DNA from 2 places in the Paenibacillus septentrionalis genome. Region 1 is predicted to be linked to the other one. Evidence: predicted binding sites of a transcription regulator. Region 1 holds the regulator's gene; the other holds the start of a gene.

Evidence for each region. Region 1 encodes NrdR, which represses ribonucleotide reductase genes. Its sites were predicted from a motif close to AACACNATATATNGTGTT; they were not measured.
Region 2: ACFP56_RS02190 (adenosylcobalamin-dependent ribonucleoside-diphosphate reductase) is a predicted target of NrdR. The motif match lies at 7,281-7,298, and genes of this name have one in related genera.

What each region holds. Positions count from the first base shown of each region.
Region 1 is NZ_JBHSTE010000002.1:635,829-645,685, forward strand. It holds gene ACFP56_RS08050 (2-hydroxyacid dehydrogenase) at 1-764, opposite strand, end outside; gene ACFP56_RS08055 (Crp/Fnr family transcriptional regulator) at 1,066-1,764, shown strand; gene infC (translation initiation factor IF-3) at 1,791-2,267, shown strand; gene nrdR (transcriptional regulator NrdR) at 2,326-2,805, opposite strand; gene ACFP56_RS08070 (small, acid-soluble spore protein, alpha/beta type) at 2,901-3,116, shown strand; gene ACFP56_RS08075 (lytic transglycosylase domain-containing protein) at 3,282-3,851, opposite strand; gene coaE (dephospho-CoA kinase) at 3,848-4,444, opposite strand; gene ACFP56_RS08085 (MntP/YtaF family protein) at 4,459-5,184, opposite strand; gene mutM (DNA-formamidopyrimidine glycosylase) at 5,280-6,113, opposite strand; gene polA (DNA polymerase I) at 6,132-8,807, opposite strand; gene phoU (phosphate signaling complex protein PhoU) at 8,917-9,576, opposite strand; gene pstB (phosphate ABC transporter ATP-binding protein PstB) at 9,625-9,857, opposite strand, start outside.
Region 2 is NZ_JBHSTE010000001.1:455,924-465,780, forward strand. It holds gene gucD (alpha-ketoglutaric semialdehyde dehydrogenase GucD) at 1-22, opposite strand, end outside; gene ACFP56_RS02175 (fumarylacetoacetate hydrolase family protein) at 42-935, opposite strand; gene ACFP56_RS02180 (IclR family transcriptional regulator) at 1,021-1,782, opposite strand; gene ACFP56_RS02185 (transglycosylase domain-containing protein) at 2,227-4,368, opposite strand; gene ACFP56_RS02190 (adenosylcobalamin-dependent ribonucleoside-diphosphate reductase) at 4,640-7,228, opposite strand; gene ACFP56_RS02195 (DEAD/DEAH box helicase) at 7,411-9,132, shown strand; gene ACFP56_RS02200 (YqhG family protein) at 9,159-9,857, shown strand, end outside.

The DNA.
Region 1 (9,857 bases):
TGACCATTTTGCAGCGCCTCAACTAATGCCTGCTCATCAATCGTTGCACCTCGGGATGCATTAATAAATATAGCACTTTGCTTCATTAATGAAAACTGCTTCGCACCAATTAAACCTTTAGTCTCAGGTGTTAAAGGAGTCAACAACAACACAAAATCTGAGTCTGCAAGCAGCTGCTCCAGACTTTTATATGTAAGACCAAGTTGTTCCTCCAGCTGTGGCTTACGAGATCGATTATAATAAGAGATATCCATGTCGAAGCCGTATTTTGCACGCTTGGCAACAACCTCTCCAATTCTCCCCATGCCAATAATGCCAAGCTTACGATGATGAACATCCAGACCAAACAGCTTTCTGCCCTCATTGCCTTTCCACTGCTTATTGCGAATTAATCGATCTAGCTCAGAAATTCGCCGTGCAGATGTCAGCATAAGCCCCATAATGAGATCAGCAACTGTATCATCCAGTACATATGGAGTATGTGTGCCAATGATGCCGCGGGAACGCATGGCAGCTATATCAAAATGGTTGTAGCCGACACTCATTGTACTAATTACTTTAAGCTTTGGGGCAGCATTTAGAAGCTCATCACTTACCTTCATCGCTCCGCTAGTAAAATAGCCCTCTGCTTCTGCTAAGTACTCCTTGAGCTTCGTTTCCTCACGCTGTTCATCTGGCTTCCACGTCAACACCCTACAATGCTCCTCCAAATAATACTGAACATTGCTCGGCAGTCTACGATCTACAAATATAAGTGGCTTCATATGCAATCCCTCCTCTAGTTCTCATTTAATCATAGCTGGAACATTTCCTGATTACAACGAAAAGAGCTTTTTTGCCGCCTCCCAACAGCAAAAAAGCTCTTTTTTCTCGTACTACCCATTATTTTGAGAATAATGGATTGATTAACCCTGTCATTCCCGTTATCATAAATAATATATGCCTATAGACAGACCTCCTTTTGAATCAATCTAATCCCTTCTCCCACCTAAAGAGTATCAAAATCGACATGTTCTTTCAGTGACTTGTATTACAAATTTATCAATTAAAGTGAGGAATCCTAGTTTGAATAGCATTGATACGAACAAATTAAGAGCGAATATCCCTTTCTTCAAGGATATAGACCAAAGCCTGCTAGAGCATCTCGTGCCTTATATGCGGGAAGAATCCTATAAAAAGGGTGCAATCATATTTCATGAGGGAGATGAAGGGAATCAGATCTTTTTTATTCGTTCAGGTATGGTAAGCATTTACACCTCGAATAAAGCCAAACGGATCACACTAGCTTACTTAACAAAAGGGGAATATTTCGGAGAGATGGCGTTAATGCAACCAGGTCTTGCACGTTCAGCTACAGCGGAAACGATGACAGCTGTTAAGGTATATTCTTTGCATCGATCAGATTTTTATAAGCTTGTAGAGAAGGATCGCAACGTTCCATTCTTATTGTTAAATTATACAATGGAAAGACTGCGCAAGGCCAATCATCAAATTTATGATTTAACCTTTCTTAATGTGCAGCATCGAATTATACGCCGTTTGCTAGATCTTGGAAAAGAGGTTGGTAAATTACGCGAGGATGGAAGCTGTCTTATTCCGGTAAAAATTACACACCAGCAGTTGGCTGATACAGTCGGAGCTGCGCGAGAAACGGTTTCTAAAATAATTATGGAATTGCAGGATGAAGCACTGATCGATTTAAGTAATAAAAAGCTTACTCTTCTTAATCTCGAAGCGCTGCGAAATAAATTAAATCAGCACTAACTATTAATTCATTAGGAGAACGACCGATGGCATTACTCATGAATGAAAACATAAAAGCATCTGAAGTCGATCTGTTAGATCTTGAAGGTCAATCGTTAGGTATTGTCTCTACAAACGAAGCGCTTCAGGATGCAAAAGATCAAAAAGTCGATTTGGTTTGCATCAATATTATGACAAGTCCTCCGCAATGTCAGCTCATTTCTCGCGGAAAGGCGAAGCAAGCGCTTCAGGCTAAGGATAAGTCAACACCTAAAAAAGAAAAGGAAATTCGTTTAACGCCAACAATTGAGGCGCATGACTATGATACAAAGCTGCGACAATGTCAGAAGCTGCTCGAATCAGGACATCCAGTTGCTCTTGTTATTAAGCTTAGCGGGAAGCAGGGACAAGCTGCAAAGTCACTGCTCGAAGAGTTGATTGCCGACCTTAAGCCGTACGGGAAACCTGCAACAGGCATACAGCTTAGCGGCAAACAAGCGGCTGTCACGGTATTGCCCCTGTAATCCAGTAAAAAAGCACGTTCCTTAACTGATCAGCTGGATCAGCATTGGAACGTGCTTTTTATTTATCTTCAGTTGGTTGAACATTCGTATTAGAAAGCAGCGAGTTAAGCTCCTTCATAAACATTTCAATATCTTTGAATTGACGATATACGGATGCAAAGCGAACATATGCAACCTCATCAACCGGGTAGAGCTGATTCATTACAATGGAGCCAATTGCACTGCTTTCTACTTCTGCAAGAGCCGTCGTTCGCAGCTCCTTTTCCACCTCAGAAACGATGACCTCCAAGCGTTCCACAGGAACGGGACGTTTCTCGCACGCGCGAATTAGTCCACGCAATATTTTATCACGGCTAAACTCCTCGCGGCTGCCATCCTTTTTAATAACGATAAGAGGGGTTTCCTCAATCATCTCGAATGTTGTGAATCTTCTACTGCATTGCTCGCACTCACGACGACGACGAATTGATTTATTTTCATTAGCTGGACGGGAATCCAGCACCTTTGTACCTGAATAATCGCAGTATGGACACTTCATGAGCATTCCTCCTTTCTTTTTGCCAGACCTTTCCTGTAATAATTCATGTAATATCGCACATAATACTTTTACCAACCGCAAGGAGGTGAAACAATATGTCACGCAATCGCAACAGCAACCAATTGCTAATTCCTCAAGCTATCGAAGCAATCGATCGTTTGAAATTCGAAGTAGCTCAAGAACTTGGTATCGCGATTCCACAAGACGGTTACTACGGTAATGTTCTTACAAAAGAGACTGGTTACATCGGTGGTAACATCACTCGTCGCCTTGTACAAATCGCTGAGCAATCTCTAGCAGGTCAACGTTAATTTATATGTTTGTTTATTGAAAGTAGCAATGAGATTGCTCTTCCTATGGGAGGAGCAATCTCGTTGCTTATTAATGCCTGTCCAAAAATTACTTATATTATAATATTGCCGTTATTCCAGCGTCCAGTATTAGTTTTATCCATCAATAAATTTCCAATTCCCTTGCTAAATCTGAGGATAGAGTTCTTTATATTTATTGTAATAATAAACAACCTTTTGGACATACATTCGAGTCTCGCCATATGGAATATCATCCGCGGATTCATAATGCCCATCCCACGTCTTTTCTTCAAGCCACTTTGATACATTGCCAGGTCCTGCATTATAGGCAGCGATCGAAATAATGACATCATCCTCAAACTGCCCCAGTAAATGTCTCAAATACCATGTCCCAAGCTCTATATTCAACTCTGGATCGTGCTTAAGCTCATCCAGCGAAATCATCTTCATCTTATTACGCTCAACAATCCACTCCGCCGTTGTCGGCATAAGCTGCATCAAGCCAACCGCCCCCTTTGGCGATTCTCTACCCGTTTGAAAGTTAGATTCTACACGAATTACGGCTGCAATCAGATGCGGATCGACCTCATACTTTACAGACTTATCTGAAATAATGCCACGATACTTGACAGGGTACATCATCTCACTGATCCAATTAGAACGTATAAATAATATGGCAATAAATCCTATTATAATAAAAAGCAGCAGTTTACGACGCATTCGTTTCTTCTTCATTGATCACCAAGCCTTTTGATCAGTTGAATCACCTGCTGCTCTGTATATTCCAAGGAAGCTGAGTTATCGATAACCCAGTCTGCACGTGCTTTCTTTTCTTCAATATCCATTTGCAGGCTAATTCGTTCAATCGCTTGCTCTCGAGTTAATTCATTTCGCTGCATCAAACGTTCAACTTGAACGTCTTCAGGCACATATACAACAAGTACCCCTTCATATAAATGCGCCTGATTGGTTTCGTACAATAAAGGTATATCCGCCACAATCAAAGCATTGGGCGATAAAAGCTTGTACTGCTCTATTTTTTGCAGCATGCTTGCCCTTATGGCTGGATGCGTAATGCCCTCCAGCTGCTTAAGCTTGTCCGAATCAGAAAAAACAATTGCGCCTAACGCTTTGCGATTCAAGCTACCATCTGAATTGAGAACATCCTGACCAAATACGTCTACGATTTGTAGTAGAGCAGGCTGCCCTGGCTCTACTACATCGCGAGCAACCTGATCTGCATCAACAAGCAAAGCTCCATGCTTGACGAGCATTGCGCTTACCGTACTTTTCCCACTAGCGATTCCGCCTGTCAATCCGATCAGCATTGCACTCACCTCTTTTACATAAATTTCAAAAAACCAAGAAGTATCAACAGCAGTCCTGGAAGACCGCTCAAATAATGAATGAATGGCAAATGAGACAGCTTACGTCCAAGCATCGTCCCAGCCACTAAAAATATGGCGCTGCATAAAGCAATCGTTAACGGTGTGTAAATAGCATGCAGACCAAGCATAGCAGCACCAAGACCTGCGCCAAACGCGTCAAGCGACAAGGCTATGCCAAGCATCAGAGCTTCTGATGAGGAAATATTGCCTGACGCATCAAAATCTGCCGTTTGCGGCTTTCTCAAAATTTGAATAACCAGGCCTAAACGCTTTAGCTCTATTGTAAATAGCGCCGAAGCAAAAGACTCCTTCTCAGCCTGTTCAGGAACAGCTTCCCCTTCATTGGAGCGTGCAGCTTGCCGCTCCGTCTCCTGGGATTCCATCTTGCCATTCTTCCGCTCATGCATGCCACGGTAGTATTGATATAACGCCCAAACTCCGATAGCTACTAATATGACGGCGCCAATGCGGCTAGCGGCAACTGGTGATAAATAAGATGAAAGCCATGTGCCCGCCTGCATGGAAATCGCAATGACACCGCCTGAGCAGCAAGCAATAATGAGAATTGAAAGTAATGGAATTGTAATTTTACGCAGGCCATACGTGATACCGACACCGAAGCTATCAAGACTTACGGCAATAGCTAATACTGCCATAGATGCAAAATGCATGAATAACATGATCGTACTCCTTCCCACACCTCTACAATACGTCGTAGTCAGATGCCTACAAGCGTAACGTATCATATGCGTAGAAAAGAGCATTCGTGATTACCCTACTTTTTCAATTTTTGACATCGCGGACAAATATGCGTGCCTCTGCCGCCGACAACAAACTTAACCATCGTTGTGCCGCAGCTTGAGCAGGGCTCATTTTCTCGGCCATAAGCTGAAAGCTGCTGCTGAAACAAGCCCATCTCGCCTTGACCGTTCACATAGGATTTGATCGAGGAGCCGCCTGCATCGACTGCTCTGGTCAGCGTATCGACAATTGCCTGATGCAAGCTTTTCCATTCCTTGCTGGATAATGAGTCAGGCGTTCGTTCAGGATGAATTTTCGCAGCGAATAACGCCTCATCCACATATATATTGCCTAATCCAACGATTAATTCTTGGTTCAGCAGCAGCGGTTTAATTTTAGATGAACGCTTCTCCAGCTTGCTGCGCAATATATCGGGCGTAAATTGATCTGATAAAGGCTCTATGCCCAGTTTTTTAAGCGGCAGCTCAAGCAGCTCTTCACCCTCTTTGAACAAATGCATCGTCCCAAATTGCCGCACGTCCTTATAGCGAAGCTCCGTTCCATCCGTAAAGCTGAATCTAACATGAGTATGCTTTTCAACAGGCTCATCCTGCTTGAATAATCCATAGCGGCCTTCCATGCGCAAATGGGATACAAGAACAAGCCCGTCAAGTATAATGCGCAAAAACTTGCCGCGCCTTGCCACATCCATAATTGTATGCCCAATGAGCGCAGCGCAAAACTGCTCAATCTCTGCAGGCCTCTGGATAATTCTCGGCAAATGAACCTGAACGTGTTCAATCGTTTTTCCTTGCACAAGTTGTTTTAATGTTCGTGCTACCGTTTCAACCTCCGGTAATTCTGGCAATGCTGTCACCTCTTTGCTTTATTTCGCTTCATACCAGCTATCGCCGTAGCTTACATCAGCTACAAGAGGAACGTCAAGCTTGATCGCATCTGCCATCACCTGCGGTACAAGCTCCTTCATCAACTCCAGCTCATGAGGAGGAACCTCGAATACAAGTTCATCATGCACCTGAAGAAGCATGCGGCTTTGCAGCTTGCGCTGCTCCAGCTCTGCGTTCATTTTTACCATAGCAAGCTTGATAATGTCCGCAGCAGAGCCTTGAATGGGCGTATTCATCGCGATTCGTTCCGCAAAAGAGCGGATATTGAAGTTTGATGCGTGGATATCCGGCACGTAACGGCGACGATCAAGCAGTGTGACGATGTAGCCATTTTTCTTCGCTTCTGCGATAATGTCATCCATATATTTGCGGACACCTCTAAAAACGTTGAAATACTGCTCGATAAATTGAGACGCTTCCTTGCGCGTAATGCCAAGGTTTTGCGATAAGCCAAAATCACTAATGCCGTAAACAATCCCGAAATTGACGGCCTTCGCAGAACGGCGCATATTGCTGTCCACCTCTTCAGCAGAAACACCAAATACGTCCATTGCCGTTTTTGTGTGAATATCTTGATTATGGATAAACGCTTCCTTCAACCGTTCATCGCCCGAAATATGCGCCAGTACGCGCAGCTCAATCTGCGAGTAGTCCGCTGCAACAATACTCCATCCAGGCTCTGAAGGAATAAAGGCTTTGCGAATCTTTCTTCCTTCCTCCAAACGAATCGGAATGTTTTGCAAGTTTGGAAATTGCGAGCTAAGTCTCCCTGTTGCCGCTATAGTTTGGCGGTAATACGTATGGATATGGCCCGTTTCCTCTCTTACCTCTTTCAGCAGTCCTTCGATATAGGTGGACTGAAGCTTGGCGAGCTGTCGATAGTCGAGAATATTTTTAACGATAGGATGATAAGGTGCAAGCTCTTCCAGCACCTCGGCATCTGTAGAGTAGCCGGTTTTGGTCTTTTTCTTCGCAGGAAGCCCAAGCTTCTCGAACAGCACCTCGCCAAGCTGCTTCGGCGAGCTGATTTTGAACTCCATGCCTGCTTGCTCGTAGATTTCCGTTGTCAGGCGCTTTAGTGAAGCCTCCAGCTCAACGCCTTGCTGCTCTAGCTCAGTACGCTCAACTTTAATGCCGCGCTTCTCCATTTGTGCCAAAATGCGCGAAAGCGGGCCCTCAAGGTCATAATAAAGCGCAGCCATGCGCGTATCCTCCAGCTGCTTGTTCAGCTTAGGCACGAGCTGCTGAACAACGCTTGCCTTAACCGCAAGATGCTGGAACAGCTCAGGCTCTGCGGGAAGCTTCAGCTTAGCTCCTTTACCGTATACTTCATCATCAGATGGCAAACCATAAATACCATTGCGTTCCGCGATCGTATGCAGAAGCTGATTGCCATCCGTTGGATCAAGCAAATAGGCTGCAAGCTGAACATCAAAATAACCGCCGCCCAATTGAATGCCATGCCAATTCAGCACCAGCTCGACCTTGTGCAGATCATAGCCGTACTTTTTAATTTCCTCGTCAGCAAGCCATTCCACGACTGGCACAAGCTCCTGCTGCTTCAGCATAGCTGGAGAAATGACAAAAACCTCTTCACCCAGTGCAATAGCAATACCCTCAAAGGTCGCAAGATGAGGATTTTCTCCAATCGTCTCGACATACAGTCCGTGCATCTGCTGCTGCTTTAATGCAGTAACAAGCTGCGCGAGTCCTTCGCTTCCTTGCTCAGTAATATTGTAAATAGTCAAGGCAGCAAGCGCCTGCTTTGCCTCTTCTTCACTGGAGCTGCTTCCAGCAGATACATCAAGTCGCTCTAGCAGTGATTTGAACTCCAGCTTTTGCAGCTGCTCAGCAAGCTTAGCTGAATCATAGCCGCTGTAGATCATCTGATCCTCTGTCAGCTCAATTGGAACCTCACGGAAGATGGTAGCGAGCTGCTTGCTCATAATCGCTGCTTCCTGATGGGTCGTTAGATTCTCCTTCAGCTTGCCCTTTTGCGCATCCAAATTGCTCAGCACCTCTTCAACCGTCGGGAACTGATGCAGCAGCTTCAGCGCTGTTTTCTCGCCTACACCTGGGACACCCGGAATATTATCGGATGTATCACCCATTAACCCCTTCAGGTCAATGATCTGCTTAGGCTCAAGGCCGTATTTTTCCTGAATCGTTTCTGGTGAATACAGCTCCACCTCACTTACCCCTTTGCGTGTTACAGCAATTGTCACTTTAGGAGAAGCAAGCTGCAGCATGTCCTTATCACCAGAGATTACAACTGTTTCAATTTGCTGCTCATCTGCCTTGGCTGTAAGCGTTCCGATAATGTCATCAGCCTCATAGCCATCAATCTCGTATTGCGCAATGCCAAATGCTTCAATAAGCTCCTTCAGCAGAGGGAACTGCTGTGACAGCTCAGGCGGTGTTTTCTGACGTCCTGCTTTATATTCAGTAAATTGCTCATGTCTGAAATTCGTTTTTCCTGCGTCAAAGGCCACCAAAATATGTGTTGGCTTTTGCTCCTCAATCAGCTTCAACAGCATAGTAGTAAATCCATAGATCGCATTCGTCTGCATGCCTGAAGAATTCGTAAGTGGCGGCATTGCGAAAAACGCACGATATGTAATACTATTGCCATCAATTAACATCCATTTTTTCATTTGAAGCTGCACCTCATTCTATGTAACTTGTCAATACTACTCTATGATACCACAAAAAGGACCTTCCCTAGTCATAACATCAGGGGAAAGTCCTTTTTTCTGCCGATATTTATGAGTTTAGATCCGGACGCTTGCCAGTTACCAGATATACAACGCTTTCTCCGATATTCGTCGCATGATCGCCGTAACGTTCGATATAGCGTCCAACAAAGCTTAAAATTTGTGCTTGCGCAATGTTGCGTGGATTTTCCATCATAAGCAGCAATAGCTCACGCGTGATCTGACTGAATAGGGCATCGACCTGATCATCGTCCTTTGCCATTTTGAAGGCAAGATCAACGTTTTCATGCACATACGCCTGAATCGCTTCATACGTCATGTTGCGAATAATTTCTCCCATTCGTGGAATATCAATAATTGGCTTGATAAGTGGCTCGCCTTGCAGACGAAGCACAGCCTTGGCAATATCAAGCGCTAAATCCCCCATGCGCTCCAAATCGCTCGCAATGCGGAAGGCAGCAATGATGCGACGCAAATCCTTTGCAACGGGCTGCTGAGTAGCGATCAGCTTTAAGCCAAGCTCCATTATTTTCTCTTCCATCTCATTTACTTTTACATCGTCGGCAATTACTTTATTCGCCAGCTCTTGATTATTATCCTTAAGCGAGTTGATCGCTTGCTCGACAGCACGCTCAACGAGCTCTCCCATCTCAACAAGCCATTGGTTTAATTGCTCTAGCCCTTGATCAAATTCTCTACGTACCGTCATCATGATTGTTATTCCTCCCCAAAATTTAGTGCTGCGTCTGCTTCGTCATTATCCAAAGCGCCCGCTAATATAATCCTCTGTGCGCTTGTCAGTTGGATTAGAAAACAGCTTCTCGGTATCATCAAATTCAACGACTTCGCCATTAAGGAAAAACACCGTCTGATTCGATACGCGAGCAGCCTGATGCATGTTGTGCGTGACCATTACAATCGTATATTTATCGCGCAAATCCTGTACCAGCTCTTCGATTTTCAAGGTAGAAATCGGATCAAGCGCTGATG
Region 2 (9,857 bases), on a different contig from region 1:
TCACTTGTACCTCACGTCCCATAATTTCGCCTCCTAAATTTTTAGTTAAACCCTAATTCTTGTTCATAAACCGCAACATTAACGAGCGTACCGATGCCTTCGATTTCGATTTCAATGATGTCGCCAGAATTTAATGTGAATTGATTAGGCGGAACGAGACATGTCCCCGTCAGCAACACGGTTCCTGCAAACAATTCATTGTCTTTTTTCAAGTAATCTACAAGCTCAGTAAATTTACGCTTCAATTGATTGGTATTCGCTTGCTCATCAACTACTTTTTCGCCATCTCGATAGATTCGGCAAGCTATTGATAGCGCATAAGGGTCCTCAAGCGTTTCTGCTAATCGTATAAAAGGGCCAATCGAGCAGGATCGTTTCCAAATTTTCGCTTGCGGCAAATATAGCGGATTTTCACCTTCAATATCACGGCAGCTCATGTCATTCCCAACGGTGTATCCAATAATGGCACCGTTTTCATCCAGAACCAGACCAAGCTCTGCCTCAGGCACTTGCCATGTTGAATCGGTTCGAAGACAAACCTGATCACGATGACCTACCGTACGAGCGGCTGTTGATTTCATAAACAATTCTGGCCGAGGCGCATCATACACTTTATCGTAAAACGTAGTGCTATCCAGCTTTCCATCGGTTGCTTCATAATTTCTTGCTTCTCTGCTGCGTTGATAAGTAACACCTGCTGCCCATACTTCTGGTGCGTCTACCGGTGTTAGTAAGTGAAGCTCCTCAATAGACTGTGGGATCGGTGTCGCTTGCTGCAAGGCAGCACGCACATATCCCTCCGTTGTCTTACCATTTTGACGTGCTGCAGCAACAAGCTCCATTACATTCGATTCTTTCAGCTGATATAATTGTCCTTGCTCCACCAATGCCCCCAAATAAACATTGCCCTCATCACGGTAACGGAAAATCTTCATAGTAATCCAACTCCTGTCATTTGTTTTATAATATAAAACAACGTTCTTGAATCATAATAAAATAAAGAGGGAGAAGTTTGATCTCCTACCCTATCTCTCTGTAACCTAAACCATTCGATATTTGTTTCGACGTTTCAATTAATCGCAGCACTAAGTCCTGAAGCTCTTGATCATTAACGGACGTAACTAACGTAGACATGCTTATTGCTGCAACAACCTTCCGACTATGATTATATATCGGGGCAGCGATGCAGCGTACTCCAACTTCATTTTCCTCCCTATCGTAGGCAATCCCTTTTTCTCTTACCTGCTCCAGTTCGGCTAGAAATTTGTCTTCGGTTGTTATCGTATTCGAAGTATGAACGGAGTATGTATAATTTTCCAACAGTTTTTCGCGTTCAACATGTTCCATATATGCAGCGAGCACTTTTCCTACTGCACTACTATGAAGCGGAATTCTACGACCAATCCAAGAGTAGCGAATGGCAGCTTTGCTTCCTTCCACCTTATCGATGTATACACCTTCAGCTCCATCCTGAATGACTAGATGAACCGTTTGTCCTGTTTCCTCTGATAGTTTTTTCAGATACCCATTAGAAACCTCTCTGATATCTAAACCTCTTAACAATAACTGACCCTTTTCTAATAATTTCATGCCGAGTCTATACAGTCCATTATCATCCTGTTCAATATAACCATGTAATTGAAGCGTCTTAAGAAGAGAATGAACAGTACTTTTATGCAAACCCAGGCGCGAACTAATTTCAGTAATTTTCAATTCCCGATGCTGGTCATCGAATAGATCTAGTATGTTAAGCGCCCTGTCTAACGACTGAATAATCGGCACACGACTCACCCCCTATGTTTTATATTATAAAACAGTGTTCTTATATTATATTGTATCAAACGGTTCCAGCCCTCGTCTAGCATTAAAATTTTTTTGTAATACCCTGAGGTCAAAATCTACTCTAACATAAAAATCAAACTTCTACCGTTCCCGGTTTTAAATCGTAAACACTGCATTTGATTTGAAATTTTATTTTTCACTTCATGCTTAAAAACAGACAACTTCGCTCTTTGGGGAAGGACTACGACATCATGTTTTTGATGAAGTTCATGGATCGTGTTTTGCTTCTGCATTGTCCTACAAATCATAAAGAAAGGACAGCCCAAAATAGGACTGTCCCAAAAAATCATTCAAAAAATGTATGTTACATGCTACGGTTATACTGCATAGAGCTATTGTAGATGATTGTAGATGTTACCTGTGTACGTTCATAACAGTCATCATTTAGTCTTTTTCTTTCTTCTTTTTCTCTTCCTCCTTTTTCTTTTTCTCCTCCTTCTTCTTTTTCTCCTCCTTTTTCTTTTCCTCTCTTTTCTTTTTCTCTTCTTCTCTTTTCTTTTTCTCTTCTTCTTTCTTCTTTTTCTTCTCTTTTTTCCCTTCTTCCCCATTTCCCTGATCTGTCTTACCCCCAATGCTCGTATTTTCTTTCGATTTTTCGAGCAGAGGACGTTTAAACTCAGAAGCTGGAACGTCCTTTAAGGCCAAAGACATCATTTCTCTGAAGATTAAAGCAGGATATTGCCCACCGGATGTTGTCAAATAATGATTTTTATCCGTCTGATCGTAGCCTATCCAAACTGCCCCTACCAGTTCTGGCGTATAGCCGACAAACCAAGCATCTTTGGCACCGCCGGTGATCCCTTCGAATTGACTATTCCGCGGAAGCTGTGTCGTTCCCGTTTTCCCGGCCACCGGACGATCGATTGCCGCATTCTTTCCTGTGCCTTCCTTGATAACATTTTGCAGCATTTCGGTCATCACATATGCGTTCTCCGGAGACATAACCGATACAGGTTGATGCTCAGCCTCAGCTAAAACTTGGCCGTCCACAGTTGTAATTTTCGAAATGGTATGCGCTTGAACCTGTACTCCAAGGTTAGGGAATACACTATAGCCCTGTGCCATTTGAAGCGGAGAGACCCCTTGAGATAATCCACCAAGCGCCAAGCTTAAATTACGATCTTCCTCTCCTAGCGGAATACCAAGTTTCTCTACAAACTCTATGCCGGTATTAAGTCCAATTTCGTTCAACAGCCATACTGCTGGAATGTTTCTCGAATGGATAACCGCCTCTTGAAGCGATACTTGCCCTAACGTTCGATTGTCTACATTATTAGGACGGTAACCCCCGATATCTAATGGACCATCATAAAGCTGTGAATTTTTGTCATACCCTCTCTCCAGAGCAGGAGCGTAGACGATTAATGGCTTGAATACCGATCCAGGTTGTCTTACAAGCTGTGTTGCATGGTTGAAACCACGGAATGTATGCTCTCCTCGCTGCCCCACAATTCCGCGTATCCCCCCAGTAGACGGGTCCATGATGACTGCCCCGCTCTGCAGCAGCTGGTCGGATGTGCTTTCTGGGAATAGCGCTTCATTGCGGTACGTTTCTTCCATTGCGTTCTGAACCACTGGATCCAGCTCTGTGTAGATGAGTAGATTCCCCGCCAACAATTGGCGCTCGGTAAATCCATATACTGAAATCGCCTCATCGATTACTTGATCCATATAAGACGCGTATTGACCGAGCAAATGGTTGACATGCTCTTGGGGAATTTCCTTGAGCACTTTAATCGGTTCTGCTTTAGCGTGTTGATAATCGGTTTCAGAGATAAAGCCCTCATCTTTCATTAAGCGGAGCACAAGATTGCGACGCTCTAAAGCAATCTCCTTGTTTTTAAGCGGAGAATATCGAGTTGGAGCTTTCGGTAATGCAGCAAGCAAAGCACTCTCGGCCAACGTCAAATCCGTCGTTTGTTTGCCGAAATACCGCTTGGCAGCTTTTTGCACTCCCCATTGGCCTTCTCCGAAATAAATTTGATTCAAATACATTTCGAGAATTTGGTCTTTGTCATAAAGTGCCTCGATCTTGATTGCATAGGCAGCTTCTGTCAGCTTACGCGAGAACGTTTTTTCACCCGTCAAAAATACGTTTTTGGCAAGCTGCTGGGTAATCGTACTACCACCTTGTACTGCACCGCCTTCCTTTACATTACGGAAAGCTGCTCGAACGATTCCGAAGATGTCCACTCCGGTATGATCATAATATCTTTTATCTTCGACCGCTACGATCGCTTGCTGGAAATGCAGCGGAATGTGATCGATCGACACATATTCGATCTTTTCAGAAGTGACCTCGGAGCTAACCTCGCCGTACCGATCTATGAACTTTGTTGGTGCAGATATCGGAACAACTAGCTTTTCGATATCAAGAGTATGAATCCAATAGGCCCCGATTGCTAATAGCGAAAAAAATAAAAGAACTATTCCGATAAGCCATATACGGAATCGTTTTAACAGCTTAAAGAATCCGGAGAGCCTGCTTTGACTCTCTTGATTTTTATGTAAAGGTTGATTATTCATAGTTGTCTCCCCCTGTAGCAATAAAACTCTTGTAGAGCTGTCAATATCAATACTATGCTGTCAACATCATTACTATAATGAAGAGCAATCGTATGTTAGTCAAATTAATATTTTGCCATAAAATTTTCTGATAGTGTTTCGCCCCATTCATTCCATCATTTGTTGCGAGTTCAAACGAGTAGTTTTAAGGAAAATAAGAAAACCACTACGTATGCACAGTCATATCTAAAATGACCCTGTATACGTAGTGGCTTCGATAGTTGTTTACACCTTAATTACATTTGCTATAGCCGCAAGAGCTGCATTGCTTGCAGCCTTCAATATTAATTAAAGCAGCGGATCCGCAAGAAGGGCAAAGGTCGACACTTTCGGGCGTCGCCGCATATGCCTCAGCCGTTTCTCCGGCAGGCGCTACCGTATCCTCTGCGAGGAAGTGTCCCGGAAGCTCGACTGACGAAGCATGCTCCTTTGCTTGCAGGTGAAGCTCAAGCGCTTTTGCTACCGCATCGGCAATCGATTCAACACGATTTTGTCCAAAGCCGATTGCGCCTGTGCCGCCGATTCCTTTCAAGTGCTTAATAAGCAGCTGCACTTTATTGCCATGATCCCCGTAACGAAGGAACAACGAGCACACGCGTCCAAGCGCTTCTGCCATAGCAAAAACGTCTGACCCTGCTTTGCCGACAATCAAGAAGATTTCAGAAGGAACATGATCGAGATCATTTATAGTAATGTACGCCATGCCTAACGGTGTATTCATGCGATACGTTGCACCATGCAGCACTTGAGGACGACGCTTGTATTGACGGTCAGCCTGACTAACAGCAGGCAGAACGTTGCCGCCTGCATCCATCGCTCCAGTTGTTTGTACAGCAGGCTCCGTAGTATGGTTAGTTGTTGATACAAGGTTTGTTTCAGCTTTATTGCCCTCGTTGCTCTTATCACTCTTTTCAGTGGTAGACAGAACCTGAACATCTCGGCTACCATCACGATAGATCGTAACCCCTTTGCAGCCTAGCTCGTATGCAAGCTCATACAGTTTTTCGGTTTCTTCAACAGTGAAGTCATTCGGACAATTCGCAGTTTTCGATATCGAGCTGTCCACCCAGCGCTGAATCGCAGCCTGCACGCGAATGTGATCCTCTGCTGTCAGACTCATCGCGGTTACGAAGTAATCAGGCAGCTCCTCGCCAGGATGCTCATCAAGCCACTGCTGTGCAATCGGCACATACTGCTCGTCATAGCCTAAGCGGCTTTGACGAAAATACTTAAATGCAAAGTACGGCTCGATTCCAGTCGAGGTTCCAACCATCGTTCCTGTAGAACCAGTAGGCGCTTGCGTAATAACGGTTACGTTTCGCATACCTGTAGCACGAATCGCGGCCTCCACCTCAGGAAACTCGGCAATCATATTTTTCATAAATCCGCTTTGCAAAAATAATTCCTCATCGAACGCCTCGAAGCTGCCTTTTTCACCCGCAATTTCAGCAGAAGCCAAATAAGCCTCCTTCGCGATAAAGCCGTACAGCTTATCCAAAAACTGCAGTGATTCTGGCGATCCGTAGCGCACCTTCAGCTTAATCATCAGCTCCGCAAGCCCCATTGAACCTAATCCAATACGACGTTCCTTTTTCTGATTCGCTTCATTTTCCTCGAAATGATAAGGGGTGCGATCAATCACATTATCCAGGAATCGAACAGACCAACGCGTTACCTTTGCTAGCTCGTCCCAAGCTACATCATCACGCTCCTCATCATAAAACTTGGATAAGTTAATCGCCGACAAGTTGCAGACACCCCATGCAGGAAGCCCCTGCTCACCACAAGGGTTCGTGCAGATAATCGGATTGAAATACCAGCTGTTGGACATGTTGTTGTAGCGCTCCATAAAAACAACACCCGGCTCGGCTGATTTCCAGGCTGATTCAATAATGGTATGCCATATCTCTCTTGCCTTAACCACCGAATGAACATTGACTGGCTTGCCCAGCTTGCGCCAAGCCTCGAGATCACCGTTCCACAGCTCATCATACTCTGCATCCGTCGTATCAGGGAACACTAGCTCCCAATCGCCATCCTGCTTGACAGCTTCCATGAACGCATCGCTAACGCACACAGACAAATTCGCATTCGTTATTTTCCCCATTGTTTGCTTCACCGTAATAAATTCAAGAACATCGGGATGCCAGTCATTAATCATAAGCATCAAGGCGCCACGACGGCTCCCTCCTTGCTCAATCAGGCCAGTCGTATAGCTGAACAGTCCTCCCCACGATACTGCACCGCTAGAAGAGCCATTCACCCCAACGACAACGGTTCGCTTCGGACGAAGCGAGGATAAATTAATACCGACACCGCCGCCACGCGCCATAATTTCAGTCATTTCAGTTAAAGTAGCCATAATGCCGCCCCGACTGTCATGCGGTGAAGGAATGACATAGCAGTTAAACAGCGTTAATTCATCGCTTGCACCTGCACCAGCCGCTATTCGCCCGCCCGGTACAAGCTTCCAATCATCCAATATATAGCGGAATCGATCCTGCCACTGCTGCTGCACGTCTGACGCTTCAACACTAGACATTGCGGCTGCTAGGCGATCCCACATTTCATCAGGAGTTCTTTCCAATGTATGAGTCAGCTTGGCGATGGTCGTTGTGATCACATCCCCACTGCGCATTTTCACATCAACCTCATCACCACGACGCGCTAAAATTTGACCAGCCTCTTTCACAGGAAAAGCCAAATCATCCTTTACCAGCACAAGCACCGTGTCCCCGGGCTGTGCTTGAGAAGCCTCAGCATTTTTGCGTGCGTATCGATCCAAAAATATTTTTTCACTTAAGCCTTCTAAAGTACTCATCCAGATCACTCCTCCACTAATTTTCAATATGTAGTATCTTCATATATCATAACACACAATATATAGTTTTCGTAAATGACTTTTGAACATTTTAGTACTAACCTTTCCTGTTTCGAAAAGATTATGATTACCATCGTTTGGGGAATACTAGAACAGAAGCAATGTTATGAAAAGGAGCAACTATGAATAATCGAATCTTTCCTACTATTGAGCAAATTCAAAAACCGATTCACGCATCTGTCGATGTTACATTTCAACGTGAGTGGTTTGGCGAGCTTCAGCAGCGAATTGAACAGAACGGTCCTTGGGATCAATGGAGCATGTATCAGCTTGCTATGGAAGCGAAGCAGGCTTCCGTTGTTAGTTCATTTGATGAATTGATCTGCTTGCGTACCCTTCCTGCCTTCGAGCCTATGCCGCATCAGCTAGACACGGCCAAGCGTGTCTTGCATGAAATGGGAGGCCGCGCGATATTGGCTGATGAAGTCGGACTAGGGAAAACAATTGAAGCTGGTCTTATTTTAAAGGAGTATATTGTTCGCGGCCTCGTAAAAAAAGCTTTGATTCTAGTACCCGCTTCACTTGTGCTGCAATGGGTGCGAGAGCTCAATGCCAAATTCGGAATTGCCGCTGTCGCGCAAAAAAAATCTCACAGCTGGGGCTACGACATCGTTGTCGCCTCAATCGACACCGCGAAGCGCGATCCGCACAAGGAAATTGTACTTTCAACCGATTATGATCTCGTTATTATTGACGAAGCCCATAAGCTGAAAAATAAAAAAACAACAAATTACCAATTTGCTACCCAGTTAAGTAAAAAATATTGCTTGCTGCTGACGGCAACCCCGATTCAGAACAATTTGGAGGAGCTGTTTAATTTGATCTCGCTGTTAAAGCCGGGGCAATTGGGCGCTCAAGGTGAATTTAACAGCAATTACGTCGTAGACAAAAGATTGCCTAAAAATGAAGAGCAGCTTCAGGATGTGCTTTCATCTATCATGATCCGAAATCGTCGCGGCGATGGCGGCATACACTTTACAAAGCGTATTGTGCGAAATGTCACCCTAGAGCTTTCCAAGGAAGAGCAAGCGCTTTACGACGCCGTCACCTCCTTCGTGCAACAGATGGCAAGTCAGGACGGAATTGATCTAAGCAGTATTTTGTCTTTGGTAACGCTGCAGCGGGAAGTGTGCAGCAGTCGTGATGCCGTCTTTTTAACACTGGTCAATATGTTCAAAAAGACAGCTGAGGATTCACCAATTCGAGCGCAAATTTGGGAGCTCGTTGAGGTGATTCGAGCCATTACGTCCAATACCAAAGCAGAAAAAGCACTGGAAATTATCAATCAATGCGAAGGAAAGGTCATTTTATTTACCGAGTATCGCGCAACACAGGAGTATTTACTGCAGTTTTTCGACAAGCATCAAATTCCGGCAGTTCCTTATCGCGGCGGTATGAATCGTGGAAAAAAAGATTGGATGATGGACTTGTTCCGCGGCAATGCTCGCGTGCTGATTGCAACTGAAGCTGGCGGCGAGGGCATCAATCTGCAGTTTTGCAACAACATGATCAATTTTGATCTGCCCTGGAATCCAATGCGAGTAGAGCAAAGAATTGGCCGTGTGCATCGATTAGGGCAAACGCAGGATGTAAATATTTATAATCTTTGTACGAAAAACACGATTGAAGAGCATATCCTGAACCTGCTTCACGAAAAGATCAATTTATTTGAGCTCGTGATTGGAGAACTCGACCATATTATTGAGAGAATTGAATCTCGTGACGGCTCGATTGAGCAGCGTCTGGCCAGAGCGATCCTGCAGTCACAAAATAGTCAGCAGCTGCAAGAAGAAATTAACTCGATTGGGTCAAGCATTTCCAGCTTTCAGCAGCAAAACAGTTAAACAAGATACAAGACTCGAGGTGAAGTATGAATACAAAACAAATCCATCGCTTCGTTCTAAAATACTTAGAAGCAACGCAATGTGAGATTTTAGACAAATCTCCTTATCATATTAAAGTCAAGCTTTCGCCAGCAGCCGATCGCGAGCTAACGAATCGTCCCTACTACTGGAGCTTCATCGATCGATTGAATGAAACTCCTGAAACAATGAGCTTTTTGTTTGTAACAGATGAAGACAAGTACAACACCATGCTCGAGGAGCAGCCGCCAGTTGAGCCGGCTCCGCTTACAGCAGAGGAAAAGGCGATGGAACGCGCTTATGGCCTCGTACCTAAACCAGTGGCGCGTGTACCGCGCGAGCATCTGCACTTTGGCTCTAGCAGACTTCAGCAGCTGTTTGAATCGACGCAGCAGAACGGCAGCTATGTGTGCCTATACCAGGAGCCGCAGGCACGCTCGCTTCATCCTTATGCTTCAAGACCCTATACAGTATGGCTTGGCATCAACTACCTGGTAGAGTTCAGCTGCGACCGCAAACGTGAGGAAATTCACAGCCTGGGCATTTCCCTTGTTACGGGGCACTGTCAAGAGCAATTCCATGATCGACTGCAAACGCTGCGCTTGTCGCCACGAATACCGGCGAATGTGCATATCGCAAAAAATGGAATATCTTATCCGAAGGCACTTTCGATTGCTGAAGCGCATTTGGAACGCAAGCTGAAAACC